DNA from 3 places in the Microbacterium sp. MMO-10 genome. Region 3 is predicted to be linked to each of the others. Evidence: predicted binding sites of a transcription regulator. Region 3 holds the regulator's gene; each other region holds the start of a gene.
The links. Region 3 encodes LexA, which represses DNA repair genes until DNA is damaged. Its sites were predicted from a motif close to TCGAACANNTGTTCGA; they were not measured.
Positions count from the first base shown of each region.

Region 1: a site for LexA is predicted at 1,075-1,090, ahead of WFJ17_RS09255 (Rv2578c family radical SAM protein). Genes of this name have one in related genera too.
Region 2: a site for LexA is predicted at 3,616-3,631, ahead of WFJ17_RS10940 (HNH endonuclease signature motif containing protein). Genes of this name have one in related genera too.

Region 1 is NZ_JBBCSV010000003.1:96,287-101,271, reverse strand. Features, by position in the region: gene WFJ17_RS09260 (M15 family metallopeptidase) at 32-652, opposite strand; gene WFJ17_RS09255 (Rv2578c family radical SAM protein) at 1,099-2,139, shown strand; gene WFJ17_RS09250 (phospholipase) at 2,175-3,008, opposite strand; gene WFJ17_RS09245 (GNAT family N-acetyltransferase) at 3,240-3,716, shown strand; gene WFJ17_RS09240 (DEAD/DEAH box helicase) at 3,793-4,985, opposite strand, start outside.
Region 2 is NZ_JBBCSV010000003.1:446,180-451,164, forward strand. Features, by position in the region: gene WFJ17_RS10925 (kynureninase) at 1-335, opposite strand, end outside; gene WFJ17_RS10930 (amidohydrolase family protein) at 332-1,219, opposite strand; gene WFJ17_RS10935 (tryptophan 2,3-dioxygenase) at 1,223-2,014, opposite strand; gene WFJ17_RS10940 (HNH endonuclease signature motif containing protein) at 2,252-3,550, opposite strand; gene WFJ17_RS10945 (EamA family transporter) at 3,824-4,720, shown strand; gene WFJ17_RS10950 (GntR family transcriptional regulator) at 4,778-4,985, opposite strand, start outside.
Region 3 is NZ_JBBCSV010000004.1:670,239-675,223, forward strand. Features, by position in the region: gene metE (5-methyltetrahydropteroyltriglutamate--homocysteine S-methyltransferase) at 1-814, shown strand, start outside; gene lexA (transcriptional repressor LexA) at 951-1,637, opposite strand; gene WFJ17_RS15855 (LysM peptidoglycan-binding domain-containing protein) at 1,963-2,319, shown strand; gene WFJ17_RS15860 (histidinol-phosphate transaminase) at 2,418-3,503, shown strand; gene hisB (imidazoleglycerol-phosphate dehydratase HisB) at 3,500-4,102, shown strand; gene hisH (imidazole glycerol phosphate synthase subunit HisH) at 4,099-4,749, shown strand; gene priA (bifunctional 1-(5-phosphoribosyl)-5-((5-phosphoribosylamino)methylideneamino)imidazole-4-carboxamide isomerase/phosphoribosylanthranilate isomerase PriA) at 4,860-4,985, shown strand, end outside.

The DNA of each region.
Region 1 (4,985 bases), on a different contig from region 3:
TACCCCGGACCGGGCGGCCCCGCGCGGCCGGTCAGCCGGGGTACGCCGGGGCCGCGGGGAGCCCGAAGAACTGCTCGAGGGTGGCGTAGCCGCCGTCGTGATAGGCCGTCGCGAGCGGCACGCCGAGGTAGCGCAGGTGCCAGGGCTCGGGGTCGTAGCCGGTGACCCCCGTCTGTCCGGCCCCGTAGCGGACGATGAAGCCGTACTGCCAGGCGTTCTGCGCGACCCAGGCACCGGCGTCGGTGCCGCCGAACGAGTCGATGCTGCCGCAGCCGCCCGCGCAGGAGACGACGTCCGCGGCGAGCCCGGTCTGATGCTCGCTGTGTCCGGGACGGGCGGAGAGCGCGTCCCCCTGCGCCTGTCCGTACTGCGCGATCTGCCCGGAGTAGGTCTGCACCTGGGTGTCGTAGGAGCGGTAACCGCTGGCGAGCGCGATCGTCCCGACGCCCGCGGCATCCGCGGCGGCGGACAGCTGGTCGAGCGCCTGGGCCGTGTCCGCGCGGAGGGAGCCGGCGCCGTCCACCGACAGCGCGACGTCCCCGAACGAGGACGGCGCGAACGTCACCGGGTTCAGGGGGCGCGCCTTGTTCACCACGACCCAGTCGCGGTGCGGATCGGACAGGTCGATGCACGGCGCGTTCCCCGTCGCCACGGCGGCGCGGAACGCGGCACCCCCCGCCGAACGCCGACACCACCGCGTCATCCCCGCCCGAGGCCAGCGCCTGCTGCACCGAGGCCTGCCCGCACGGGTCCGCGACGGCGACGGCGCGCAGCCGCACCGCGGGCAGGCTCGTCGCGGCCGCGGGCATCTCGATCCCCGCCGCCGCGGCGACCGGATCCGGATCCTCGGCCGCGCCGGCGGGACCGTTCTGCGCCGAGCCGTCGGCGAGCGACCAGAGCGCGCCGATCAGCGCGACAGCCAATCCGATCGTGACGAACAACAGCAGCACCACGCGCGAATGCATGCCGCGAGAGCGTGTCGGGTGCCTCGGGTATGCCACGGCTCCATTCTCACCGCCCGACCTGAAGATCTCCCATCCTCGAATCTTTCTCCCCATCGGCCTTGACCCACTATCGTTCTTATGTTCGAATATCGTCATGAGATGGCAGGGGCAGAGGATCGACGACACCGACGCGCAGGCGCTGCCGGGCATGGAGAACCGCACCGGATTCCTGCGGACGGTGACGACGCCGGAGTTCGCGGGGATGACCTTCCACGAGGTGCTGGCGAAGTCGGCGCTGAACCACGTGCCCGGTCCGTCGAAGATGCCCTTCTCCTGGACGGTCAACCCGTATCGCGGCTGCAGTCATGCCTGCGTCTACTGCTTCGCCCGGGGGACGCACACCTACCTGGATCTGGATGCGGGGCGCGACTTCGACTCGCAGATCGTCGTCAAGGTGAATGTGGTCGAGACGCTCGAGAAGGAGCTGCGCCGGGGATCCTGGAGGCACGAGACGGTGGCCCTCGGGACCAACACGGATCCGTATCAGCGCGCGGAGGGGCGGTACCGGCTCATGCCGGGGATCATCCGCGCGCTCGCGGACTCCGGTACGCCGTTCTCGGTGCTCACCAAGGGCACGCTGATCCGCCGCGACATCCCCGTGCTCGTCGAAGCCGCGACCCGCGTGCCGGTCGACGTGCAGCTGTCGATCGCGATGTTCGACGAGACGCTGCGCGAGGCGATCGAGCACGGGGCGCCGTCGACCCAGGCGCGACTCGACACAGTGCGGGCCCTCAGCGACGCCGGATTCCGGGTGGGGGTGTTCCTGATGCCGATCCTGCCGCATCTCACCGATTCGGTGGCCGCGATCGACGATGCGCTGCGACGGATCAAGGAGGCGGGCGCCGATCACGTGATCTACGGAGCGCTGCACCTGCGGCCCGGCGTGAAGCCGTGGTTCCTCCAGTGGCTCTCCGAGCATCGGCCCGACCTGCTGTCGTCGTATCGGGCACTGTACCCGGGTGCGGCCGCCGAGGCCCCGAAGGACTACCGGCAGTGGCTCGGCCGGCGCGTCAAGCCGCTGATCCGACTGCACGGTCTCGAGGCGCTGCATTCCGAGGACCGTCCCGCCCGCGCACGCGGAACGGCTCCGGTGCGCGCCGTGCGCGCACCGGAGCCGTCGGCGACCCTGTTCTGACGTCCGCGGCCTCCGCCGCGGAGCCGGATCCGGGCTCAGTACCAGTTCGTGGCCTGCGAGTGACCCCAGGCCGAGCAGGGGCTGCCGTACACGCTGGAGATGTAGCCGAGGCCCCACTTGATCTGCGTGGTCGCGTTGGTGGCCCAGTCGTCGGCGATGGTCGCCATCTTGTCGCCCGGCAGCGCCTGCGGGATGCCGGTCGCACCGGACGGGTTGTAGGCCTGGTAATCCCAGCCCGACTCCTTGTTCCACAGCGAGTTCAGGCACTGGAACTGGTCATCACCCCAGCCGTACTCGCTGGCCATCAGCTGCTGCGCGGTGGCGCGGGCGCCGTCCGGGGTGTTCGCGGCAGCCTGCGCCTCCGCGGCCGCCTGGGCCTCCGCGGCGGCCTGGGCCGCGGCCGCGTCCGCCGCCTGCTTCTGCGCGACGGCGTTGTTCAGGTTGCCGCGCACCTCGGTCACCTGCGCTTCGACCTTCTCCGAGTAGTCGGCGACGGCGACGGCGAGGTCGGTGTGCACGGCGGCCTTGTCGGACGCCGCGTCGGACAGCACCTCGTGCGCCGAGCGGAGCCCGGTCACGTCGACGATCTTGCGCCCCTGCCCGAGATCGAGCCCCGACGCCTTCACGTCGGCGTTCACGGCGGCGGCATCGCTCATCGCGGTCTTCGCGGTGTCGAGCGCGGCGCGCACCTGCGAGCGCTGGTTGTAGGCGGTCACGTCGTCGACCTGGGCGATCGCCGGAGCGGCGGCGGCGACGGTCGGCGCGACGAGCACGGCCCCGCCGACGGCGAGGGCTCCGAGCACGGCGGCGGCGCCGACGATGGTGACGGTCTTGCGACGGGCAGAGCGGAAGAACGGGTTTCTCGACATGACGAAGTAACGATCCTTGAAGTCCTCGGGGCCGCTCGGGTAGCGGCGCAACGCCCTCGGGTCGGGCGTACAAGGTAACGATCCTGCATCACTGTTCCTGGGAGCCCACCGAGGATCCCGAGATGTAGCAAGATATTTTGCTCGAATTCCCAGGTTCGGATCCACGCGGTCGTCGGGGCCCTGTTGCGGCCGTCTCGACCCGATGTCGGTGCCGGCCGATACCGTCGCCCCATGGTGAACCTCCGCCCCTGGCAGCCCGGAGACCGACCGCTGCTCGATGCCTTCAACACCCCGGAGATGACGGCGCATCTCGTCACGACCGAGAGCGCGGAGGAGCTGGAGCAGCGACATCTCCGCTACCTGAAGGAGGACCTGCCGGGGCGGATGCTCGTGATCGTCGACGGGTCGGAGCCCGTCGGATCGATCGGCTACTGGGAGATCCACGAGGGCGAGAAGGTCGCCTGGGAGACCGGATGGGGAGTTCTTCCGCAACACCAGGGCCACGGCTACGCGGGGCTGGCGCTTGACGAGCTCATCGGCGTGGTCCGTGCCGACGGACGACATGACGAGCTCCATGCCTATCCGTCCGTCGACAACGCGCCGTCCAATGCGCTCTGCCGTCGCGCGGGCTTCGTCCTGCGCGGCACCACGCCGTTCCCGTTCCGCGGCGGCGTGCTCCTCAGCAACGACTGGGTCCTGGACCTCTGAGACGACGAAGGGCCGATGGGCGAGGATCCAGGATCCTCGCCCCTCGGCCCTTCGTGTCGCTCGGGGTGCGTCGCGATCAGGAGGTGAGATCGGCCGCGGTCGGCACGCGACCGGCGATCTCCTCGATGAGGTCGTCACCGAGGCGGGCCTCTTCGAACGGCGCGTCGATCTCGGCGCGGTCGAGCAGCTCGGTCATGCGGCGGCGGCGCTGACGGGTGATCAGCGTCACGACGCGGCCCGCGTTGCCGGCGCGCCCGGTGCGGCCCGCGCGGTGCAGGTACGTCTTGTACTCGTCGGGGGCATCGGCCTGCACGACGAGGTCGATGTCGTCGACGTGGATGCCGCGCGCGGCGACGTCCGTCGCGACGAGCACGTTCACCCGTCCGGAGGTGAGCTTCTGCAGGTTGCGGGTGCGCTTGGCCTGGTTCAGATCGCCGTGCAGCGAGACCGCCGGGATCCCGGCGTCCTCGAACTGCTCCGCGAGCTGCTCGGCGAAGGCGCGGGTGCGCGAGAAGACGAGGGTGCGCCCGTCACGATCGACGAGGGAGGCGAGGATCTCGGGCTTGTCCCGGTGCTCGATGACGAGCACCCGGTGCTCGATCGTGCCGGAGTCCTGGGTCTCGCCGGCGACCTCGAACACGGCCGGATCCACGAGGAACTCGTCGACGAGGGCGGCGACCTCGCGGTCGAGCGTCGCCGAGAAGAGCAGCTTCTGGCTGGAGGCCCCGCCGGGAAGCGCGGTGCCCGTGTGGCGCAGGATCCGCTGCACGGGCTCGACGAACCCGAGCTCGCACATGTGGTCGGCCTCGTCGAGCACGGCGATCCGCACGTCGGAGAGGTCGAGCTTGCCCTGGTTGATGAGGTCCTCGATGCGGCCGGGGGTGCCGATGACGATGTCGACGCCCTTCTTGAGCGCGCCGACCTGGCGGGCCTGCGGCACGCCGCCGTAGACCTGCGTGGTGAACAGCCCCACGCTGCGCGCGATCGGCTGCACCGTGCGATCGATCTGCAGCGCCAGCTCACGCGTGGGGGCGAGGATGATCGCCCGCGGCGCGCGGCCGAACTCGCGCTTCTTGCCCTTCTGCGACTGCAGGATGCTCTCGACGAGGGGGGCGCCGAAGGCGATGGTCTTGCCGGATCCGGTGCGCCCGCGGGCGAGCACGTCGCGGCCCTCGAGCACGGCGGGCACCGACGCGGCCTGGATCGGGAACGGCGTCTCGGCGCCCATGTTCGCGAGGATCTCGACGATGTTGGATCCGAGTCCGAGGT
Region 2 (4,985 bases), on a different contig from region 3:
ACCACGCTCGTCGAGTCCGCGACGATCGTCTGCCCGGCGGCGGCGCCCAGGGCGACCTCGGCGATCCGGTCGCCCAGCCGCTCCGGCAGGTCCATCCACTGCTCGTCCCAGGAGCGGATGAGGCGCGTGCCCCAGTCCTCGCGGACGAATGCCGCGAGCCGCTCCGGGACGACGGCGAGCGGCCGCCCCAGCGAGTTGCCGTCGAGGTACGCCTGCACGCCCGGCGCCTCCACGAACGCGTCGAGGTGCGCCCGCAGCGGATCGGCGGCGTCGAGGGCGCGCGCCGCCGCGAGCAGCTCCGCGGTGGTGTCGGCGGGGGCGGTGGGGTCGCTCATCGGGTGCCTTCCGTTTCGGCGGGTTCGAGGGAGACGGGTTCGAGGTGGACGGGTTCGACGTCGAACGGGTCGGCGTCGCGGGCGGGCAGGAGGAACCGCCGGCCGGCGGTCGCCGCGACGGGCACCAGCGCGCGGATCAGCGCGGCGCCGCGGATGCCGGCCTCGCGCAGCGCGCCGACCTCGGCGGGGTTCAGATCGACCGGGGTGTCGCCGTTGCCCATGTCCGTGCCGTAGCGCACGGTGCCGCCGTGCGCGTGGAAGCGGCGCACGTTGTCGATCGCGATCTCGCGCGCCTCGCCCTCGTGGATGCCGAGGGTCGAGATCCAGGCGATCCGTCCCGCCTGGCGGGCCACCTCGTCATCGCTCAGCCGCTCGGTGAAGGGGGCGTGCGCGAGGGCGCGGACCCCCAGGCGCGGCATCCGCTGGGCCTCGCCCGGCCCCTCGGCGTGCGCGACGACCGGGAGCCCCGCCTCGTCGGCGGCGCGGACGATGCCGGCCACGAGCTCGTCGCTGAACACCGGCCCCGCCGTGCGGTTGCTCGCGATCTTGATGACGGAGGCTCCGGCCGCCTTCATCTCGGCGACGGCGGCGACGGCGCCGTCGAGGTCGTCCAGTTCGCGCACGGATCCGGCGGGCGCCCAGGAGCGATCCGAGGGGTAGCCGCCGGTGGGGGTCAGGAACGCGCCCGCGTAGGAGATCGCGATGCCGTGCGGGTCATGACCGAAGCGCTCCGAGACCGCGCCGGCGATCCGCGCGATCTGCACCGGATCCGACCCGAGGTCGAGTCCGCGCCCGAGCCTGCTGGATTCGAGCAGGCCGACGTCCACGAGCTGCAGGTGCACGTGATGATCGGTGAACCCGCCGATGGAGAGGGCTTCCGCCATCGGTCACCGCCCGATCTCGGTGCGCACCGCGTACAGCTCGGGGAAGAAGGTGAGATCGAGGGCGCGCTGCAGGAAGTCGACCCCGCTGGATCCGCCGGTGCCGACCTTGCGGCCGATCGTGCGCGTGACGGTGCGCAGATGCCGGAAGCGCCAGAACTGGAAGTTGTCCTCGACGTCGACGAGCTCCTCGCACGCCTCGTACAGGTCCCAGTGCTCGTGCGGGTTCTCGTAGATCGCGGTGAGCACCGGCACGAGCGACTCGTGCATGCGATACGGCTGCCGCACGTCGCGCTCGAGGATCTCGGCGGGGACCGGCAGCCCCCGTCGTGCGGCGAGCCGGAGGAACTCGTCGTAGAGCGTCGGGCGCTCCCACTCCGCGGTCAGCATCGCGAGGTTCTCGGCGTGATCGCGGAACACCCCGAGCATCCGCTCGTTCTTGTTGCCGAGGGCGAACTCGACGGCGCGGTACTGCACCGACTGGAAGCCGGAGGAGTTGCCGAGGTCGCCGCGGAACTCCGCATACTCGGTGGGGGTCAGGGTGGCGAGCACCGACCACTGCTGGGTGAGCACCTCCTGGATGTGCTTCACCCGGGCCATGTGCTTGAGCGCCGACCGCAGGTCGTCCTCGGCGAGCCGGTCGCGGGCGGTGCCGAGCTCGTGCAGCACGAGCTTGAGCCACAGCTCGGTGGTCTGGTGCTGGATGATGAACAGCATCTCGTCGTGGTGCTGCGGCACGCTGACCGGATGCTGTGCGCCGAGGAGCCGGTCCAGGTCGAGATAGGAGCCGTAGGTCATCCGATCCTTCAGATCGGTGACGATGCCCTCTTCGAGCGCGCGTTCGTTGTCCGCCACCGGCGACCTCCTCGTCGTGTACGTCTCCAGTATTTCATCGGCGCTTCGGAAGCGTCTGTGATCGGAGCCATCGCCCCGCCCCCCTGATCCGTCTCGCTGCACGTGCCATCGGCTGCGCGAGTGTGCAGGCGAGGACCTCCGCCCGTGTTCGTTCTCGCCCGCGCTTGTCTCCGCCCGCGGTCATGCGGCGGCCGTGCGGGCGGAGTCCTCTTCGGGCGTGTCCTGCGCCACGAACATGACCCGCGGCGGCGGCGCGTCCGAGTACTCGACGCCGGCGGGGGTCGTCCAGACGATGGTCCCGTCCCGGCGCTGGCGCGCGGTCCAGCGCCACCTCGCGTCGACGTCCGGGTGCTTGAGGGCATGGTGGGTGGCGCAGAGGCACGCGAGGTTGGTGATCGCGGTGGGGCCGCCGCGGGCGTGGTCGTAGGTGTGATCGATCTCGCACCTGCGCGCGGGTCTGCGACAGCCAGGGAACCGGCAGGTGCGATCTCGGGCGCGGAGATGGCGCCGCATCGCCGCGGTCGGCTGATAGGCGGTGGTGCGGGTGATCATCCCCGCGTCGTCGAGGTGCAGTCGTCGCCAGGAGGCGGCGGACGCGGCGAGGTCGCGCGCGAGGTCGGCGTCTGCCGGGCCATGGGCGTCGAGCTCGGCGAGGCGGTCGTCGATCCCCGCGAGGGTGGCGGCGCTGACGGTGACCTGCACCGTCGGGCGGATGCTCTCGAGGATGTCGGCGTCATGGTCGACGCGGCCGGTGAGGAGGCGCAGCAGGATCCGGTCGCAGCGCACCTGATCCAGGGTGCGTGCGTCGCCCAGCGGATCGGGGTCCGCGCCGTCCTGCTTCGCCGCGCGGAGGATCGCATGGCCCTCCTGCGTGACCAGGTCGTACGCGGAGTGGATGAGCACGGCGGGGCCCGTGACGTGCAGGCTCGCCTGTCCGCGGCCCTCGTCGGTCACCGTGACGAGCCGCTGATCCTGTGCGCGGTCGTGCTGCTCCTGCACGGTCGCGGGCGCGAGGGCGGCGACGACGCTCTCGGCGAAGGCCTTCGTGCGCGCGCGGGTCTCCGCGGAGGCGTAGGGGACGACCGCCGTCTCGTAGGCGGCCGCCACGGCATCGTCCCCGGCGGGGAGATCGCGCGCGGCCTCGACGATCACGTCGGCGTGCGCCAGCGTGAGCGCACCGGCGGCGAGGGCTTCACGCGTGCCAGGGAGGCGCTCCTGCAGGGTGTGTGCATTGGCGAGCTGCTTCGCAGCGGCGTAGGCGGTGATGCGCAGCCCCGCGGAGAGCTCGCTGATCATGGATCGTTCGGCCTGCTCGAAACCGTCCTGCCCCGGGCGGATCTCATCGAGGAGCAGCCGCACCCGTTCGGCCAGTCTCTCCGCCTTCCTGGCCTGCAGCCGGGAGATCTCGCGGTCGATCTGCGCGCACTCCTCGACCAGCGCCGCGCTGCGGCGAAGCGTGTGGTCGAGGGCGGGTTCCATGCTTCCAATCTAGAACGCAGCATCGATGCTGGAGAGGGGAAGAGGGGATCTGTGGACAACCGGTTTCGCACATCCGTATGACGGATCGAATCGCGGGTTCAAGGGGTCGCGCGGGCGTCGCTAGGCTGTCCCGTGACAGCGCCTAGGGTTCCGGGGTCCGCCCGACTGGTCCGAGCGGCGCCACGTCGGGCCTTCGTGGGCCCGACGTCATCTGAACGGACAAAAGCCTGGAGGAACCACGTCCGTCGCGCCCGCGCCGGACCGAAGGTTCCCATGTCGCTCGTCGCTCTCGTCCTCGTCTTCTCCGCCGCCATCGCCCACGCGGGCTGGAACGTGCTCGCGCACGGCGTCAGCCGCGCCGGCTACCCGTTCCTGTGGTGGGGCGCCGTCTCCAGCACGCTCGTCTGGATCGGCGTCGTGCCGTTCACCGGCGGCATCGGCACGGGGGACGTCGGCGGCTTCGTGCTGGGCGTGCTGGTCTCGAGCGTGCTGCACGTGACCTACATGGTCGTGCTGCAGCACGGCTACCGCGTCGGCAACCTCTCGACCGTGTACGCGACGGCGCGCGGGACGGGGCCGTTCCTCTCGGTCATCATCGCGATGACCCTGTTCGGCGAGCGGCCCGCGCCGGTCGCCCTCGTCGGCGTCGCGGTCGTGATCATCGGGATCGTGGCGATCGGCTTCGTGGACCGGGCGGGCTCGGCGGTCTCGGCCCTCGCCGCCCCGCAGCCGTCGGCGCCGCGCCGCCGCATCGACCCGGGGCTGCTCTTCGGCCTCCTCACCGGAGTCACGATCGCCGTCTACACGATCTGGGACGCCTTCGTGGTGCGGGCGCACGGCCTCTCGCCGGTCGCGTTCATGGTCGGCACCGCCGCGATGCAGATCCCGTTCTACTCGTTCGCGGTGCGCGGGCGCTGGGCGGCGCTCGCCGCGTTCGGACGCCTCGAATGGCGCCGGATCCTGGCCTTCGGGGTCCTCTCGCCGCTCTCGTACATCCTCGTGCTGCAGGCGATCCGCATCGCTCCCGTGGCGCTCGTCGCGCCGCTGCGCGAGGTGAGCGTGGTGCTGGTGAGCCTGTTCGGGGCGTTCGTGCTGCGCGAGGGGCGCCCGGCCTGGCGGGTGGGGGCCGCGGCGATCGTCGTGGCCGGGATCGCGCTGCTGGCGGTGTGAGCGCGCTGCCCCGGGACCCGGGGGTCGTCAGGGGTGCGCGGGCCCGCGGCGGACGGCTCAGCCGCCCACGGCGCGCAGGTACTGCCCGTCGGAGGAGATGCCGGATCCGGAGACCGTGAACCGCACGATGCGGGAGAGATAGCGGTCCTCGCTGGCCTCGAAGATGCGCCCGTCGGCGTCGCGCGAGGTGCGGCTGAGGCGCAGGATCGGGGCGCCAGGAACGACCTCCAGCAGCGCCGCATCCTGCTCGTCCGCGGCGACGGCG
Region 3 (4,985 bases):
CGACATGGTGCAGTACTTCGCCGAGAACCTCGACGGCTTCGACGTCACCGAGAACGGCTGGGTGCAGTCCTACGGATCCCGCGCCACGCGTCCGTCGATCCTGTGGGGGGACGTCTCCCGCCCCGCGCCGATCACGGTCGCCTGGTCGCAGTACGCCCAGTCCCTCACCGCGAAGCCGATGAAGGGCATGCTGACGGGTCCCGTCACGATCCTGGCGTGGTCGTTCGTGCGCGACGACCAGCCGCTCGCGGAGACCGCGAACCAGGTGGCGCTGGCGCTGCGCGACGAGATCGCCGATCTCGAGGCCGCCGGCATCGGCGTGATCCAGGTCGACGAGCCGGCGCTGCGCGAGCTGCTGCCGCTCAAGAAGGCCGACCAGCCGGCCTATCTCGACTGGTCCGTCGCGTCGTTCCGTCTCTCCACCGCCGGTGCGGAGACCGCCACGCAGGTGCACACCCACCTCTGCTACTCGGAGTTCGGCGTGGTCATCGACGCGATCCGCGCTCTGGACGCCGACGTGACGTCGATCGAGGCCGCCCGCAGCCGCATGGAGGTCGTCACCGACATCGCCGCCTCGGGCTTCGACCACGGCATCGGCCCGGGCGTCTATGACATCCATTCCCCGCGCGTGCCGGAGACCGCCGAGATCGAGACGCTGCTGCGTCGCGCCGTCGAGGAGATCCCCACGCGTCAGCTCTGGGTCAACCCGGACTGCGGCCTGAAGACGCGTGGCTACGAGGAGACCAACGCCTCGCTGCGCAACATCGTCGAGGCCACCCGTCGCGTCCGCGAGGACGTCTCGGTCGCGGTCTGACCGTGTAGGTCGTTCTGCTCGTCGAGGCCCCCTCGCAGCACCGAGGCCCCCTCTCAGATCCGGATCTGAGAGGGGGCCTCGGTGCGCAGAGGGGGTATCGACGCGGATGGCTCGATGGCGCGATGGCGCGTGAGGATCAGACGGCGCGCAGCACGGCCACGACCTTGCCCAGAACGGTCGCGTCATCGCCCAGGATGGGCTCGAACGCGCTGTTGCGCGGCAGCAGCCACACGTGACCGTCGCGGCGGCGGAACGTCTTGACGGTGGCCTCGCCGTCGAGCATCGCGGCGACGATCTCGCCGTTCTCGGCCGTGCCCTGGGAGCGTACGACCACCCAGTCCCCGTCGCAGATTGCGGCGTCGATCATCGACTCGCCGGAGACCTTCAGCATGAACAGGTCGCCCTTGCCGACGAGCTGGCGGGGGAGGGGGAAGATCTCCTCGACCTGCTGCTCCGCCGTGATCGGCACACCCGCCGCGATCCGGCCGACGAGCGGCACCAGGGCCGCGTCGCCGACCGACGGCGCCGTGTCGGCGGGGTTCTCCGTGGAGGTCCCCGGGAGGTCGATCAGCACCTCCATGGCGCGGGTCTTGCCGGCGTCGCGGCGCAGGTAGCCGCTCAGCTCGAGCTGGCCGAGCTGATGCGTCACGCTGCTCAGCGACTTGAGGCCGACGGCGTCGCCGATCTCGCGCATGCTCGGCGGGTAGCCGTACCGGGCGATCGAGGTCTGGATGACCTCGAGGATCGCCATCTGCTTCGCACTGAGGCTCTTGCGGCGCCGCGTCCGCGGGGCCTCGGAGCCGGGGGTCGCGCCGTCGCTCATGCCATCTCCTTCGTGTGCGTCCGGCCTTCGCGGAGCCGTTCGATCCCGCCTGTCCGGGGGCGGCGGTTCGAATGTCGGTGGTCCGTGATGGGGTCTTGTTATCGAAACCGTATCCGAGACCGGAGCGGAATCGGTAGATCTGTTCGAGCGTGTCGATGAATTCGGATCCCCGATTTTCGAAGAACGCTTGACAGATGTTCGAACTCGAAAGTAGTTTCGGAACGTAGGTTCGCCTCTCCAGAGGCCCGGACCCCCGGAAGCTCACACAGAGGAGCTATCGGGATCCGGGGAGAGGCGGACCCGCACACAACAGAGGAGAAGCACCATGAGCAGCATCACCTTCGCCGCACCGGTCCCCGCCACGCGTCTGCGGATCACCGCCCGCGGTCGGCGCGTGCTGGCGGCGCTGGTCGCGCTGCCGGTGGCGGCCGGGATCGCCTTCGCCGCACTGAGCGGGGGATCGGCTCTCGCCGCGGGCGAGCACACCGCGGGAGGTGCGTTCGCGACGGTCACGGTGCAGCCCGGGGACACGCTGTGGTCGATCGCGGGCGAGATCGCACCCGACGCGGATCCGCGTGACGTCGTGGCCGACATCTCCCAGCTCAACATGATCGGCGGCGGCGTGATCGAGGTCGGTCAGCACCTGGCGATCCCCGCGCAGTACAGCGCGACGCAGCGCTGACTCGCACCGCTTCGGACTCGGCACCCGTGCTCCGCCGGAGCTCTGCAACCGCCGACATCTGTGCGCCGGTGCACATCCGAGCCGCCTAGCATGGCAGGGTGACTGCCTCGCTCGACGACTTACCCCTTCGTGACGACCTCCGCGGGCTCCGCCCGTATGGAGCCCCGCAGGCGCCGCTGCCCGTGGCGCTGAACGTGAACGAGAACACCCATCCGGTGCCCGAGAGCGTCGCGAGCGACATCCTCGACGACATCGCGGTGGCGCTGCGCGACGTGAACCGCTACCCGGACCGCGAGTTCACCGAGCTCCGGGAGGCGTTCGCCGGCTACCTCGGCCACGGCCTCGAAGCCTCGAACATCTGGGCGGGCAACGGATCCAACGAGGTGCTCCAGCACATCCTCCAGGCGTTCGCCGGTCCCGGGCGCACGGTGTTCGGCTTCGCCCCGACGTACTCGATGTACCCCCTGCTGACCCAGGGGACGGGTGCGACCTGGGTCGCCGGTACGAGGCACCCCGACTACGAGATCACCGTCGACGAGGCGGTCGCGCAGGTGCGCGAGCACGACCCCGACGTGATCCTGCTCTGCGCGCCGAACAACCCCACCGGGACGCCCCTTCCGCTCGAGGTGGTCGAGGCCGTCTACGACGCCGCCCGCGGCATCGTCATCGTGGACGAGGCGTACCAGGAGTTCGCTCCCAAGGACTCGCCCTCCGCGCTGTCCCTGCTCGACGGGCGGCCGCGGCTGGCCGTCTCGCGCACGATGAGCAAGGCCTTCGCCTTCGCCGGGGCGCGGGTCGGCTACCTCGCCGCGGACCCCGCGTTCATCGACGCGCTCCGTCTGGTGCGGCTGCCCTACCACCTCAGCGCGCTGACCCAGGCAGCGGCGATCGCGGCGCTGCGCAACGCGCCGATCATGCTGGGGATGGTCGATGAGATCGTCTCCCAGCGGGATCGCATCACCGCGACCCTCGAGGCGCTGGGATACGCACCGCATCGCTCCTGGTCGAACTTCGTGCTGTTCGGCGGCGTGACCGACCCCGCCGCGACCTGGCGCGCGCTCTACGACAAGGGGGTCCTGATCCGTGATGTCGGGATCCCGAATCACCTGCGCGTCACGGCCGGCACCGAGGCCGAGACCACCGCGTTCCTGGACGCGCTCGCCTCGATAGGATCGGCCTCATGACCGCTCGTTCCGCCCGCCGCACCCGCTCCACCTCCGAGTCGACGATCGAGCTCGAGCTGAACCTGGACGGCACCGGTCAGAGCCACATCGACACCTCGGTGCCCTTCTTCGACCACTTGCTCACCGCGTTCGCGAAGCACTCGCTGACCGACCTCACGGTGCGCGCCTCGGGCGACATCCACATCGACGCGCACCACACGGTGGAGGACGTCGCGATCGTGCTCGGCCAGGCGATCCGGGAGGCCCTCGGCGACAAGAGCGGGATCTCCCGCTACGGCGATGCGCTCGTGCCCCTGGACGAGGCGCTCGTGCAGGCCGTCGTCGACATCTCCGGGCGGCCGTACCTCGTGCACGAGGGCGAGCCGGCGGGCTACGAGCACCACCTCATCGGCGGTCACTTCACGGGTTCCCTCGTGCGGCACGTCTTCGAGGCCATCGCCTACAACGCCGCCCTCACCGTGCACGTGCGCGTGATCAGCGGCCGCGACCCGCACCACATCGCGGAGGCCGAGTTCAAGGCGTTCGCGCGTGCGTTCCGGCAGGCGAAGGCCCTCGACCCGCTGGTGGTCGGTGTGCCGTCGACCAAGGGCGCCCTGTGAGCGCGTCCGCCGAGGGGCGTCGCCCCACCGTCGCGGTGTTCGACTACGGCTCCGGCAACGTGCACTCGGCCGTGAAGGCGCTCATCCGCGCCGGCGCGGACGCCCGGCTGACCGGCGATCGCACGGAGGCCCTCGAGGCGGACGGACTCGTGGTCCCTGGTGTGGGCGCGTTCGCCGCCGTCCGCGAGGCCCTGGCCGCTCACCGCGGCGATGAGATCATCGAGCGTCGCCTCGCCGGCGGTCGCCCGGTGCTGGGGATCTGCGTCGGCATGCAGGTGCTGTTCGCCGGCGGGGTCGAGCGCGGCGCCGAGGTCGACGGGCTCGGCGAATGGCCGGGAGTGGTGACGGAGCTCGATGCTCCGGTGCTCCCGCACATGGGCTGGAACACCGTCGAGCCGGACGAGGGCAGCGTGCTGTTCCGCGGCATCGAGCACGAACGGTTCTACTTCGTGCACTCGTTCGCCGCGCAGTCCTGGGAGCTGGAGGTCATGCCCCCGTTCCCGCAGCCGCGGCTCACCTGGGCGGAGCACGGATCCCGATTCCTCGCGGCTGTCGAGAACGGACCGCTCTCGGCCACGCAGTTCCACCCGGAGAAGTCCGGCGATGCGGGGATCCGGCTTCTGGGCAACTGGATCTCCACGCTCTGACCTCCGCGGCCGTGCGGCGGAGGGGATTGGTGCCCCACCGTCGCCCGGACTACTCTCTTCTCTCGTGCCGAGCCTGCAGCGGGCCGGCGCACCGTGACCCGAAGGACGACATGAACGAGTTCGCGCAGTCCCCCTCCCTGACCCTCCTCCCGGCCGTCGACGTGGCCGGCGGTCAGGCCGTGCGCCTGACCCAGGGCGAGGCCGGAAGCGAGACCAGCTACGGCGATCCGCTCGAC